Linked DNA regions of Hyalangium gracile. The protein of the gene in region 1 interacts with the protein of each later gene in a pairwise test. Links are inferred from orthologs where the notes say so. Each region holds a gene or a part of one and is shown in the gene's direction. Other genes may lie near its edges.

Region 1 (5,577 bases):
ACTCTCCCGTCGCCCTCTATGGCCGCATCGCCGCGGGCACCCTCACGGGCCTGCTCACCCTGACGCTGGCGGACCGCGCCATCCAGCTCCACTTCCGCAAGGGCAGCCCCGAGTTCATCGACTCGTCGCACCCCGAGGATGGACTGGGCGCGCTGCTGACCCAGGCGCGGCTGCTCACCGCCGAGCAGTTCCAGCAGGCCGAGGCCGCTCGCCCGCGCTTCGGCGGGGAGATCCTCGCGGCCCTGTTCGGCCTGGGGCTGCTGCAGCCGTCCACCGCCTTCAACCACCTCTCCCAGCGCGCGCTCTCCATCCTCCTCAAGGGCCTGCGCGCCGAGTCCGGCACCTTCACCTACGAGGCTCGGGATCTCCCGGCGGCGAAGGCGATGCCGCTGGGCAACAAGTGGGCGGTGCTGAGCGATCAGATCCGCCGCATCCCCTCGGTGGACCTGCGGCGGCGCCTGCAGCCCGTGCTGAACCTGCCCATCATGAAGTCCGAGGGCATCGTCGCCACGAGCGACCTGCGCCTCACGCCGCACGAGGTGCGCGTGCTCACCGTCATCGACGGCGTGCGCTCCCTCTCGCAGCTGCTCGCGGACTTCCCGCAGGACACTGACTACATCCTGCGGCTCGCGTTCCTCCTGAAGGAGCTCGAGGCCGTCTCCTTCGCCGCCGTCGCCCAGCGCGCCCCCGAGCCGAAGGCGGCAGCGCCTCAGCCGCCTCCCGCCGCCGCGCCCAGGCCCGCCGCCCCCAACCCGGCCGCGCCCCCCGCCGCGGCCTCCCGGACCGCCATTCCGACGGTGAATCCCTCGGCACCCGCCGCCGCCGCGCCCAGGCCCGCCGCTCCCAACCCGGCCGCGCCCCCCGCCGCGGCTTCCCGGACCGCCATTCCGACGGTGAATCCCCCGGCACCCGCCGCCGCCGCCCCCAGGCCCGCCGCTCCCAACCCGGCCCCTGCCGCCGCTGCCGCCCGTCCCGCCGCCCCCAATCCGGCCGCGCCCCCTGCCGCGGCCTCTCGGACCGCCGTTCCGACGGTGAATCCCTCGGCATCCGCCGCGGCCGCGGTTCCTGCTGCCGCCGCCCCCAAGCCCGCGGCCCCGGCCTCGAGCGCCCCCGCGTCCGCCGCACCCGCCACGGGCCCTGGCGCGGAGGAAATGCCAGCGCTCCGGCAGACCGCCGCGACGCTCAAGGGGCAGAACCACTTCGAGCGGCTGGGCCTCACGGAGCAGACGGAGGCCGGCGCGGTGAAGATCGCCTACTTCAAGCTGGCCAGGCTGTACCACCCGGACACGCTGCCGCCCGGCGCGCCGCCGGAGCTGGAGCGGCTGAAGGCCGAGATCTTCGGCTACATCGGCGACGCCTACCGGACGCTCACGGACGAGAAGACCCGCAAGGACTACATCGAGCTGCTCAAGTCGGGAGACACCGGCAAGGAAGAGGTGGACGTGGTGGCCATCCTCCAGGCGGAGGAGCGCTTCAAGCGGGGCATCGTCTTCATGAAGGCGCGCAAGTACGCCGAGGCCGTGACGATCTTCGACGAGGCCATCCAGCTCAACGCCGAGGAGGCCGAGTTCCACGTCTGGCGCGCCTACGCCCGCTTCTGTGCCGCCCCGGACAAGAAGGCCGCCCAGGCCGAGGCGTTCCGGGACATCATGGCCGCCCTCAAGAAGAACGAGCGCTGCGCCGCCGGGCACTACTTCCTGGGTGTCATCGCCAAGACGCTGGGGGACGCCTCGGGGTCGCTCAAGCACTTCAAGCGGACGGTGGAGATTCAGCCAGACCACATCGACGCGCAGCGAGAGATCCGCATGGCGGCCCAGAAGAAGTAGGGTGCGCCCTCCACGGGGCCGCCGGGAGGCGCCCCCGCCACTTTTCGAGGAGGAGACGTGCCGCTTACCGGGAAGCAACGCCGCGCCCTGCGCGCGCTGGGCCATCACAAGGAGCCCGTGGTCATCGTCGGACAGTCCGGCGTCACCGAGGGCATCCTGGGCGCCCTGAACCAGGCGCTCGAGGACCACGAGCTCATCAAGGTGAAGATCAACGAGGGCCCCGAGACGCGCCAGGAGGCCGCCGCGAAGATGGCGGAGGGCACCGGCTCGGAGCTGGTCCAGCTGCTAGGCCGCACGGCGCTGCTCTTCAAGAAGCGCAAGAAGGACTCGGAGTTCGACGACCTCTGAGCAGGCCCTCCGGGCGCCGGGCGACTACCAGGTGATGGCGTAGGTGCACGCCGTGGAGCCCTTGTTCCGACAGGTGCTGGGGGTGTCGTGCTCCAGCATCGCGGTCGGCACGAAGCGCCGGGCCGTCGCCTCGAGGATGCCCTCGTCGAAGGCGCAGGGGTACGCGCTGTCGCAGCGCATGACGATGCGCCGCTGTCCCGAGGTCTGGTGGCAGTGGTAGTGCCCGATGCCCTCCAGCATGACGCCCGTCACCGCGTCGAACATGAGGCGCCCGTGCTGGCGGTGGTTCATGTGGAAGCTCACGTCCATGGCCTGCATGGCCGTGGTTATGTCCACCAGCGTGGGCGGGAACAGCGCATAGCGCGCCTTGGCCACGCCCAGCTTGCGCACCATGCGCGTGCCCAGCTGCTGCTCGATCTCCTTGTACGTCTTCAAATAGCCATCGAGCGGATACCAGGCCTCGGTATCCACTCGGATGAAGCCACTCTTGTCGGGCCGGCCGACCCCGTTGGCCATCAACATCTGCCCGGCCAGGATGGTGAACTCTCCAAAAGCCTCGAGCGCAGCGGGGATGACCCTCCCCGTGACCTCGATCCCCGAATGACCTGGAACGCTCATGCGCATGGATGCCCCCCCTGAAGGCGTCGATGCATCGGCGACTGCTTTCCGTTCTTTCCCTCTATTGCAGCACCTCGATGCTTCCTCGAACAGGTGGGATGGGGACGCCTCTCCGCAGCGCGGTGGCGACAGTGTTCGGGTTGCGGTGTGGCTGCTCTTTTACGAGGTCAGTCCGTGAAAGACGCAGGTACGACTCACGGCTGAGGGGTGAACCCGGCGGCCGCGGAGGCGACCTGGGCCGCGCCACTCAGGCGCTCCAGCAGCGCGGGCCCGTAGTACTGGCGCTTGGACTCCCCCGCGGCCTGGGCCACCAGCTCCGGCGTCTCCACGTACCCCAGATAATCGGAGGCGAGCCCGAGCACGCGCGTGGCGCCGGAGCGCCGGGCCAGCACCAGCCCCGCGCCCATGGTGGGCTCGCCTGGGACGGTGAGCAGCTCCAGGGGCCCAAGCGCGAGCGCGCTCACCTCCGCCGTGCGCGCGGCGGAGTAGCACAGGAAGTTGTCACCCGCGGCGCGAGTGAGCGAGGGCACCAGCCGCGAGGCATCCGGCCGGGGCAGCGCCACCTCCGCGCGAGCCAGCGCCAGCCGTGTCGGTCCAGGCGTGGCCGTCGGCGCGGCCTTGTCCACGAGCCCCGACAGCGCCTGCGCGAAGCCGGCGGCGCGCTCCACGCCCTGCCCTTCATTGAAGGCCACGGAGGCATTGCCCACCGCGCCCTGGAGCACGAGCACCACGCCGCCCTGGGCCTCGCGCAGCTCGCTGAGGCGGCCGGGGTAGTCGGGGTCCACGTACTCGCGCTGCCGGGGCACCAGCGTGGGGTGCGCGGAGAAGAAGAGCAGCTCGGCGACGGGGCCCGCGGCGCCTCGGAAGACGGCGCGGGTGAGCGCACCGTCGGGGGCCTCGCCGCCGGTGCGCGAGTAGACGAAGCCGGCGTCGGAGGCCTCGCCCACCTCCAGGGAGACCTCCCCGAGCGCGGCGGCGGCCTGGTGGAGCGCCTGGCTGGCCGCGGAGACGATGACGCCCACGGAGTCCTCGCGGTAGCGGCCGGTGCCCACGAGCTGGGACACCACGCGCGCGTCATACCCGCCGAAGGACGAGTGCGTGTGCGAGGCGAACACGAGCACACCGTGGAGCCCCAGGTCCGAGGCCGCCGCGCGGATCTGCTCCACCATGGGCGCCGTGACGAGCAGCAGCTCCAGGGAGACGAGCCCCACGCGCGCCTCTCCCGCCTGAAGGACGATGGCGCGGGCATGGAGCGGCGGGTTGGCCTGGGAGGCCTCGGGGCGCGGCGGCGGGTAGCCGGCGACGACGATGGGGAAGGGAGGCACCATCGCCACCTTCGCGGCGCCGGCCCGCAGCGGGCCCTCGGCCTTCACCTGGCCGCGCAGCACCGGGGCGCTCTCCTCCCAGCGGCCGCACCAGTTCCACGAGGCCAGGGCATACGCCGCGCCCGCCGTCAGGAGCGCGAAGGGGAGCAGGGAGCGCAGGGAGCGGCGTCGCGTCGCCATAAGAGGACCAGCCTAGCTGTTCATGCTCGGGGCCGGGGGTATTGCTGTCATGGAGTGGACTCGCGGGCCCTCTCCTGCCCGCCTGCCCTTGGGAGCCGAGCCCCTGCCCACACGTCCCGACCCTGGCGGCGGGTGGAATACCAGGCAGAGGAGCACGGGTTCCTGTTCCTCTAAGCGAAGCAAAAGGGGATAAGGCGCCACCATGTGCGGCATCTTCGGAATCACAGGCCATCCTGAGGCTTCCAACCTGACCTACCTGGGGCTGCACGCCCTGCAGCACCGCGGGCAGGAGTCCGCGGGCATCGTCGCCACGGACGGCAACCACCTGCGGGCCTTCCGGTCCATGGGGCTGGTGGCGGACATCTTCACCGAGCCCGTGCTGGAGAAGCTGCCGGGCAGCTCCGCGATTGGCCACGTGCGCTACTCCACGGCGGGCGTCAGCCAGCTGAAGAACGCACAGCCGCTGTCGGTGGAGTATGCCGGCGGGCAGCTGGCCGTCGCGCACAACGGCAACCTGGTGAACGCCCGCGAGCTGCGCTCCTCGCTCGAGGCGGACGGGGCCATCTTCCAGTCGGACTCGGACACCGAGGTCGTCATCCACCTCATCGCCCGCTCGCGGCAGCCCACCTTCGAGAAGAAGGTCATCGAGGCGCTGGGCAAGGTGAAGGGGGCCTACAGCCTGCTCTTCCTCACCCAGCAGCAGCTGGTGGCGGTGAGGGACCCCTACGGCTTCCGGCCGCTGGTGCTGGGGCGGCTGCGCAACAGCTACGTGCTGGCCAGCGAGACGACGGCGCTGGACTTGATTGAAGCGGAGTACATCCGCGAGCTCGAGGCCGGCGAGATGGTGGTCATCGACGCGCAGGGCATGCGGACGCTGCAGCCCTTCGCGCCGACGCGGCTGGGCCGCTGCATCTTCGAGCACGTGTACTTCGCCAAGCCGGACTCGGTGCTGTTCGGCACCAGCGTGTACGAGTCGCGCAAGGAGCTGGGGCGCCAGCTTGCGCGCGAGCAGCCCGCGCCGGCGGCGGACCTGGTCATCGCCGTGCCGGACTCGGGCGTGCCGGCGGCCATCGGCTTCTCGCAGGTGAGCGGCATCCCGTATGACGTGGGGCTCATCCGCAGCCACTACGTGGGGCGCACGTTCATCGAGCCGCAGCAGTCCATCCGTCACTTCGGGGTGAAGCTGAAGCTGTCGGCGGTGCGGCAGGTGCTCAAGGGCAAGCGGGTGGTGGTGGTGGATGACTCCATCGTCCGGGGCACGACGAGCCGGAAGATCGTCA
Region 2 (5,777 bases), on another replicon or contig:
TCAGGTGCTCCAGCTTGTCGGTGTGCGTCTTGAAGGAGGGCATGCCCTCGGTGGGCACGTACTCGTAGAGGTAGATGGAGAGCGGCCGCGAGGCCGTCATCTTCGGATCCAGCTGGCGCAGGCTGCCGGCCGCGGCGTTGCGCGGGTTGGCGAAGAGCGGCTCGCCCTCTTCCTCGCGCGACTCGTTGAGCTTCTTGAAGTCCTGCTTGCGGATGAAGACCTCGCCGCGTACCTCGAGCACGGGCGGCACCTTCGCGCCGTCCTGGGGCAGCAGCTGCAGGGGCAGGCTGCGGATGGTGCGCAGGTTGCCCGTCACGTCCTCGCCGGTGGTGCCGTCGCCGCGCGTGGCGCCCTGGACGAAGACGCCCTTCTCGTAGCGCAGGGTGATGGCCAGTCCGTCCAGCTTGGGCTCGCAGACGTAGGTGACGTCGGAGACGCCGGCGAGCTTGCGGATGCGCTCGTGGAAGTCGGAGAACTCCTCGTCATTGAAGACGTTGGCCAGCGAGAGCATGGGCGCCCGGTGGACGACCTTCTCGAACTTCTCGGCGGCCTCGCCGCCCACGCGCTGGGTGGGGGAGTCCGGGGTGGCGAGCTGGGGGTGCTTGCCCTCGAGCTCCTGGAGCTCGCGCATGAGCCTGTCGTACTGGGCGTCGCTGACCTCGGGGGAGTCGAGGACGTAGTAGCGATAGTTGTGGTGGGCCAGCTCTTCACGGAGCTCGCGCGCGCGTTTCTCGGCGGTCTTCAAATCCACGAATGGAGCCTCACCGGGGCGAGGGAGGAATGCGTCATCCCCGGTCCAATTGGGCGCGAGGATGGCGATCTTCCCAGGCTCCGCGCAAGCCTCGACGCGCCCGCTCCAGAGGGGCTCGGGGAGGGCCGCGGAGGGCTCTGACGCAGGACGTGGCAGGTTGGAAAGTGAGGCTGCCGCCATGAGGTAGGGCGAATCCTCCGGGATGCCGGAACGGCTTGCAAGGCCCCACCCGATACGTAGGATGGAAACCGTCCGCCAGTCGGGTGTACTCGCACCTACACCCGGCCGAGGGGTGCACTGCTCAACGGCCTGTATCGGCGGTGATGGTCAGTGCGTGCTCCGCGGATGCAGCGTCAGTGGGAGTCAGGCGGGCCTCTCGTTCACCGATGGGGTTCAGCGAGAGGGGGCTCGCTGGCTCGGCCGGGAGCGTGGCGGGCCAGTGACCCTGCTCGGTTCGGGCGATGTCCACCTGGACGAGCGCAATGAGCGCCAGAGCTTGGAGGCGCTGCGGTTCGAGGTGCGCCAGTTCCTGGTGGTACTGCACGGCGCTCTCCGTGCCCGGGTAGCCAGCAAGGAGCGCATGGTCCGCATCGATGCGGGTGAAAGCCCGTTGGCGATCGGCAGGTGGCAGGTCCGCCACGGCCACCATGCGATCGAACAGGATTGAGTTTCGTCGCCAGACGTACCGACGCAGCAGCGGATGGCCGATGCGATGGGTGAAGAAGGACCATCCGCCGTGGACATCCACGAGCTTCCGGGCGGCGGGGGACAGTCTGGAGATCGCTTCGGGCGGGAAGAAGTCCGGACCGAAGATGGTCAGTTGGCGGAAGACGGACTCCTCTCGCAGCACGGCGGAAGGAGGCGCGATGCCCTCCCGGAGTCGAGCCAGCTGTGTCAGCGCCTGGCGCTTGCGTTCCACGGGAGCCGCGTCGAGTGCCTCCGCGCAGGGCCGATAGACGAGCTGCTGGCTGCTCGCGGAGAGCTGACTGCCATGCAGCCCACCGCCGAGGCTCAGGTCTCGGCTCAGCGCCAGCGCATCCATGCAGGTATCCACGGCTTCGAGGACGTGGCCCTCACTTACCTGGATGCGGGTCTCCAGGGCCGCCAACTCCACGGCGAAGGTGCCCGGAGAGGGTGGGGAGACATGAGGAGGGCGCGGGCGAACAGCGCCTTCCATCGCTCGGGCCTCATTCACCAGCCGATCGATCAGCGGCGCGGTGCGGAGCAGCAACCAGGCAAGGAGTCCGGCACACGCGGGGACGAGGAGGAGCACGCCACACCCCATGGCTCGAAGAGTCAGGCGTGGCGTGGAGGCAGGGCGGGTTTGGGGCGAACCGCTCGAATCAGGCACCAGGTGTGGCCTCGGCGATGGATGCGCCACCATATCTGCACGGTTTGCCAATCGGCTGGCGAGCCTCTGCTTGTTCTCGACTCCCGATAGATGACTGGAGCGCGTGTACTCCAAACGGAATCTCGAATTCGGGAAGGAATGGGCGGGTTGCCCTGTTCCAACCCTGGGAACCACCTGCTTGCTGGAGGACTTCAGGAAGCAGGCGAGGTAACGACGCCTTGACAGCCCCAGGGGGCGTCAATAACCTGCCCAGCGGTTTCAAGGCGTCAGGGTTCCCCTGGTGCCCTTTCTCCCAACACCCTTCGACTTCCCACGGTCCTCTGAAGGACTCAGGCAGTCGCTCAGTGTCGCCAGGACGGTGCCTTCTCGCACCCCGCGAAATCTCCCGCAAACAGCCAGGCGCTCGAATCCTCGGACGCCCCCCAGCACCGCTTCCCCCATCATGCGCAAAGCACGTTCCACCAAAGAGAAGGTTGACTCCGATCTGCCCGCCGAAGAGGAGCGCCCCAAGCGCGCCCGCAAGACGGCCAAGTCCACCGATCGAGAGGAGCCCGAGCGCCCCGCGCGTCGCCGCACCTCCTCCCGCCGCACCGAGGAGGAAGAGGCTCCCGAGGCCGAGGCCACCGAGGAGGCCGCCGAGGCTCCCCGTCCCGTGCTGACTCCCATGCCGCGCCCCGTGCGCGATGAGGAGTTCCAGGAGGCTCGCGCCGTCGCCGCCGCCGAGCCCGCCGCCGCTCCCGCCGCTCCCGAGGCCTCGGAGATGCCCGCCGTCACCGAGGTGACTCGCGATGGCGCCCCGATGCAGGTCATCAAGCTCAATGACCTGAAGCGGATGAAGATCACCGAGCTGGCGAAGATGGCCCACGACTTCAACATCGAGGGCTACCAGGGCCTGAAGAAGCAGGACCTCATCTTCGCGCTGCTCTCCGGCATCGCCGACAAGCGCTTCGAGGTCCACGCCGAGGGCGTGCTCGAGCTGCTCAGCGACGGCTTCGGCTTCCTGCGCAGCGCCGACAGCGACTACCAGCCCAGCCCGGACGACATCTACGTCTCTCCGTCGCAGGTGCGCCGCTTCAACCTGCGGCCCGGCGACACCGTCACCGGCCCCATCCGCCAGCCCCGCGAGGGCGAGCGCTTCTTCGCGCTGCAGAAGGTGGACCGCGTCAACTTCGTGGACCCGCTGTCCGAGGCGGCCCGCGAGCGCATCCTCTTCGACAACCTCACGCCGCTCTACCCCACGCGCAAGCTGAAGCTGGAGCACGAGGGGTCGGAGATGACGACGCGCATCATCGACCTGTTCTGCCCCATCGGCCTGGGCCAGCGCTGCCTCATCGTCGCGCCGCCGAAGGCCGGTAAGACGGTGCTCCTGCAGAACATCGCGCACGCCATCGCCAAGAACCACCCGGACGTCTACCTCATGGTGCTGCTGGTGGACGAGCGCCCGGAGGAAGTCACCGACATGGAGCGCAGCGTGCGCGGCGAGGTGGTCTCCTCCACCTTCGACGAGCCCGCCACGCGCCACGTGCAGGTGGCCGAGATGGTCATCGACAAGGCCAAGCGCCTGGTCGAGCAGAAGTACGACGTGTGCATCCTGCTGGACTCCATCACCCGCCTGGCGCGCGCCTACAACACGGTGGTGCCCGCCTCCGGGAAGATCCTCTCCGGTGGTGTGGACGCCAACGCGCTTCACAAGCCCAAGCGCTTCTTCGGCGCCGCGCGCAACATCGAGGAGGGTGGCAGCCTCACCATCATCGGCACCGCGCTCATCGACACCGGCAGCCGCATGGACGAGGTCATCTTCGAGGAGTTCAAGGGCACCGGTAACTCGGAAATCGTCCTGGACCGCAAGCTCTTCGAGAAGCGCATCTTCCCGTGCCTCGACATCAACAAGTCCGGCACGCGCAAGGAGGAGCTGCTGCTCACCCAGGCCGACCTCATCCGCATAACGGCCCTGCGGCAGGTGCTCCACCCGTTCACGCCGATCGACGCGATGGAGTTCGTGCTCAAGCACATGCGCCCCACGCCGTCGAACACCGACTTCCTCGGCTCGATGAACCGCTGATCAGGAGGCTCCGCATGCCCCGCCCTCGCTTTGGACGACTGGCTGCTCTCGTGTTGGGAGTCTCGGTTGGCTTCGCGGGGGCAGGGTGCGAGCCCATCGATCCCATCGAGGAGATCCCCCTCGGGCTCTCCGACAAGGTCTGCTACCGCGACAGCGACTGCGCGCCCAACGGCTGCTGTGGCGAGGGCACCAACCCCACGCACGTCTCCGAGGCGCCCAACTGCGCCAACGTCCGGTGCGATGGGACGTGCACGCCCACCAGCATCGACTGCGGGCGCTGCATCGCCGTGTGTCGGGACTCGCGCTGCTCCGCGGCCTGCCAGTAGCGCGGTGAGGCGCCTCAGGGCGCCGGCGGCGGGGCGGGCAGCACGGCGGGCGCGGGGCTCTCCGCCGGCACGGCGCTCTCTGCCAGCGACGGCTGGGCCTTGAGGCGCGCGAAGTCGAAGCACGCCACGAAGAGGGCCGCGATGGGCACCGCGAACAGGGCGCCCACCAGCCCGTAGAGGCGCTCCCCGGCGATCAGGCTGAAGGCCACGATGACCGGGTGGATGCGCGCCGCCTGCCCCATGATCTTCGGGTTGAGGAAGTACGCCTCCAGCGCGTGGATGCCGATGATCCACGCCAGGATGAGCACGCCCTTCTGGAAGCCGTCCGCCAGCGCGATGAGCACGATGGGCACCGAGCTGATGATGGTGCCGAAGATGGGGATGAGGCTGAAGAAGGTGGCGATGGTGGCCAGCAGGAAGGCGAACTTCACCCCGAACAGCAGCAGGCCGATGGCCGTGAGCGTCCCGTTCACCAGGCAGATCGTCACCTGGCCGCGCACCACGCCGGACAGCGAGCGATCGATGCGCTCCAGCAGCACGCGCGCGTCGGTGGAGTACTCGGGCGGGATGAGGGTGCCGAAGTAGTGCCGGATGGCCTGCGCGTCGATGGAGAAGAACGCGGCCACCATGAGGATGAAGAACAGGCTGAAGATGCCGGCCAGCACCCCACCGATGATGGCGCGCGACACGCCGACGATGTTGCCCAGGTTCTCCTGCACCAGCACCGCCAGCCGCGCCGCGCTGTCCTTGAGCAGCTGCGCCATGTCCACCCCGAAGCTGAGCGAGGCCCCGGCCCCCTCGCCCGCTCCCTCTACCCCCCGGTTCGAGAGCTCGATGGGGATGCCGTAGCTGCTCAGCCACTCCTCGGCCCGGTGCGCCAGCGACTGCAGGTACTCCGGGGTGAGCGAGTTGACGAAGGCCAGCCCGTCCCGGCTGATGCGCGCCAGCTCGCGGTAGAGCTGCGGCACCAGCGCGATGAAGAAGAGGTACACGCCCACGAAGAACAGGGCGTAGATGAGCAGGATGGCCACCCAGCGAGGGATCTGCCGCCCCGCCACCCGCACGCGGGTGATGCGCCCCACGAACGGCTGGACGAGATAGGCGATGAGCGCCGCGCCGGCAAAGGGCATCACCACCGAGCGGAAGGCGATGAGCACCAGCGCGATGGCTCCCCACAGGCAGGCGAGGATGATGAGCCGCTTCCGGCGCTCGGTGGGGGCGGTGGCATCAAGAGGCGGCAGCATGAGGGCGGCTTATGGCAGAGGTCTCCCCCCGCCTACAAGGCTC

The links. The genes of interacting proteins can lie anywhere in the genome.
Region 2: the proteins of yhbY (region 1) and rho interact in binary tests that used the Escherichia coli proteins (3 or more experiments, as listed by UniProt). The link is inferred for Hyalangium gracile from one-to-one orthologs.

What each region holds. Positions count from the first base shown.
Region 1 is NZ_JAHXBG010000004.1:26,802-32,378, reverse strand. Bases 810-3,528 are described here. They hold yhbY (ribosome assembly RNA-binding protein YhbY), read left to right. Parts: upstream 810-1,883; coding sequence 1,884-2,174; downstream 2,175-3,528. Other genes in these bases: KY572_RS09125 (hypothetical protein), read right to left, coding at 2,987-3,528; KY572_RS09130 (hypothetical protein), read right to left, coding at 2,199-2,792; KY572_RS09140 (DnaJ domain-containing protein), read left to right, coding at 810-1,826. Also shown: more of KY572_RS09140, read left to right, coding at 1-809; more of KY572_RS09125, read right to left, coding at 3,529-4,297; purF (amidophosphoribosyltransferase), read left to right, coding at 4,500-5,577.
Region 2 is NZ_JAHXBG010000008.1:395,809-401,585, forward strand. Bases 1,936-4,854 are described here. They hold rho (transcription termination factor Rho), read left to right. Parts: upstream 1,936-2,544; coding sequence 2,545-4,164; downstream 4,165-4,854. Other genes in these bases: KY572_RS19070 (hypothetical protein), read right to left, coding at 1,936-2,024; KY572_RS19080 (hypothetical protein), read left to right, coding at 4,179-4,490; KY572_RS19085 (AI-2E family transporter), read right to left, coding at 4,505-4,854. In the rest of the region: NAD-dependent DNA ligase LigA, read right to left, coding at 1-745; more of KY572_RS19070, read right to left, coding at 1,053-1,935; more of KY572_RS19085, read right to left, coding at 4,855-5,734. UniProt on the Escherichia coli protein: Facilitates transcription termination by a mechanism that involves Rho binding to the nascent RNA, activation of Rho's RNA-dependent ATPase activity, and release of the mRNA from the DNA template.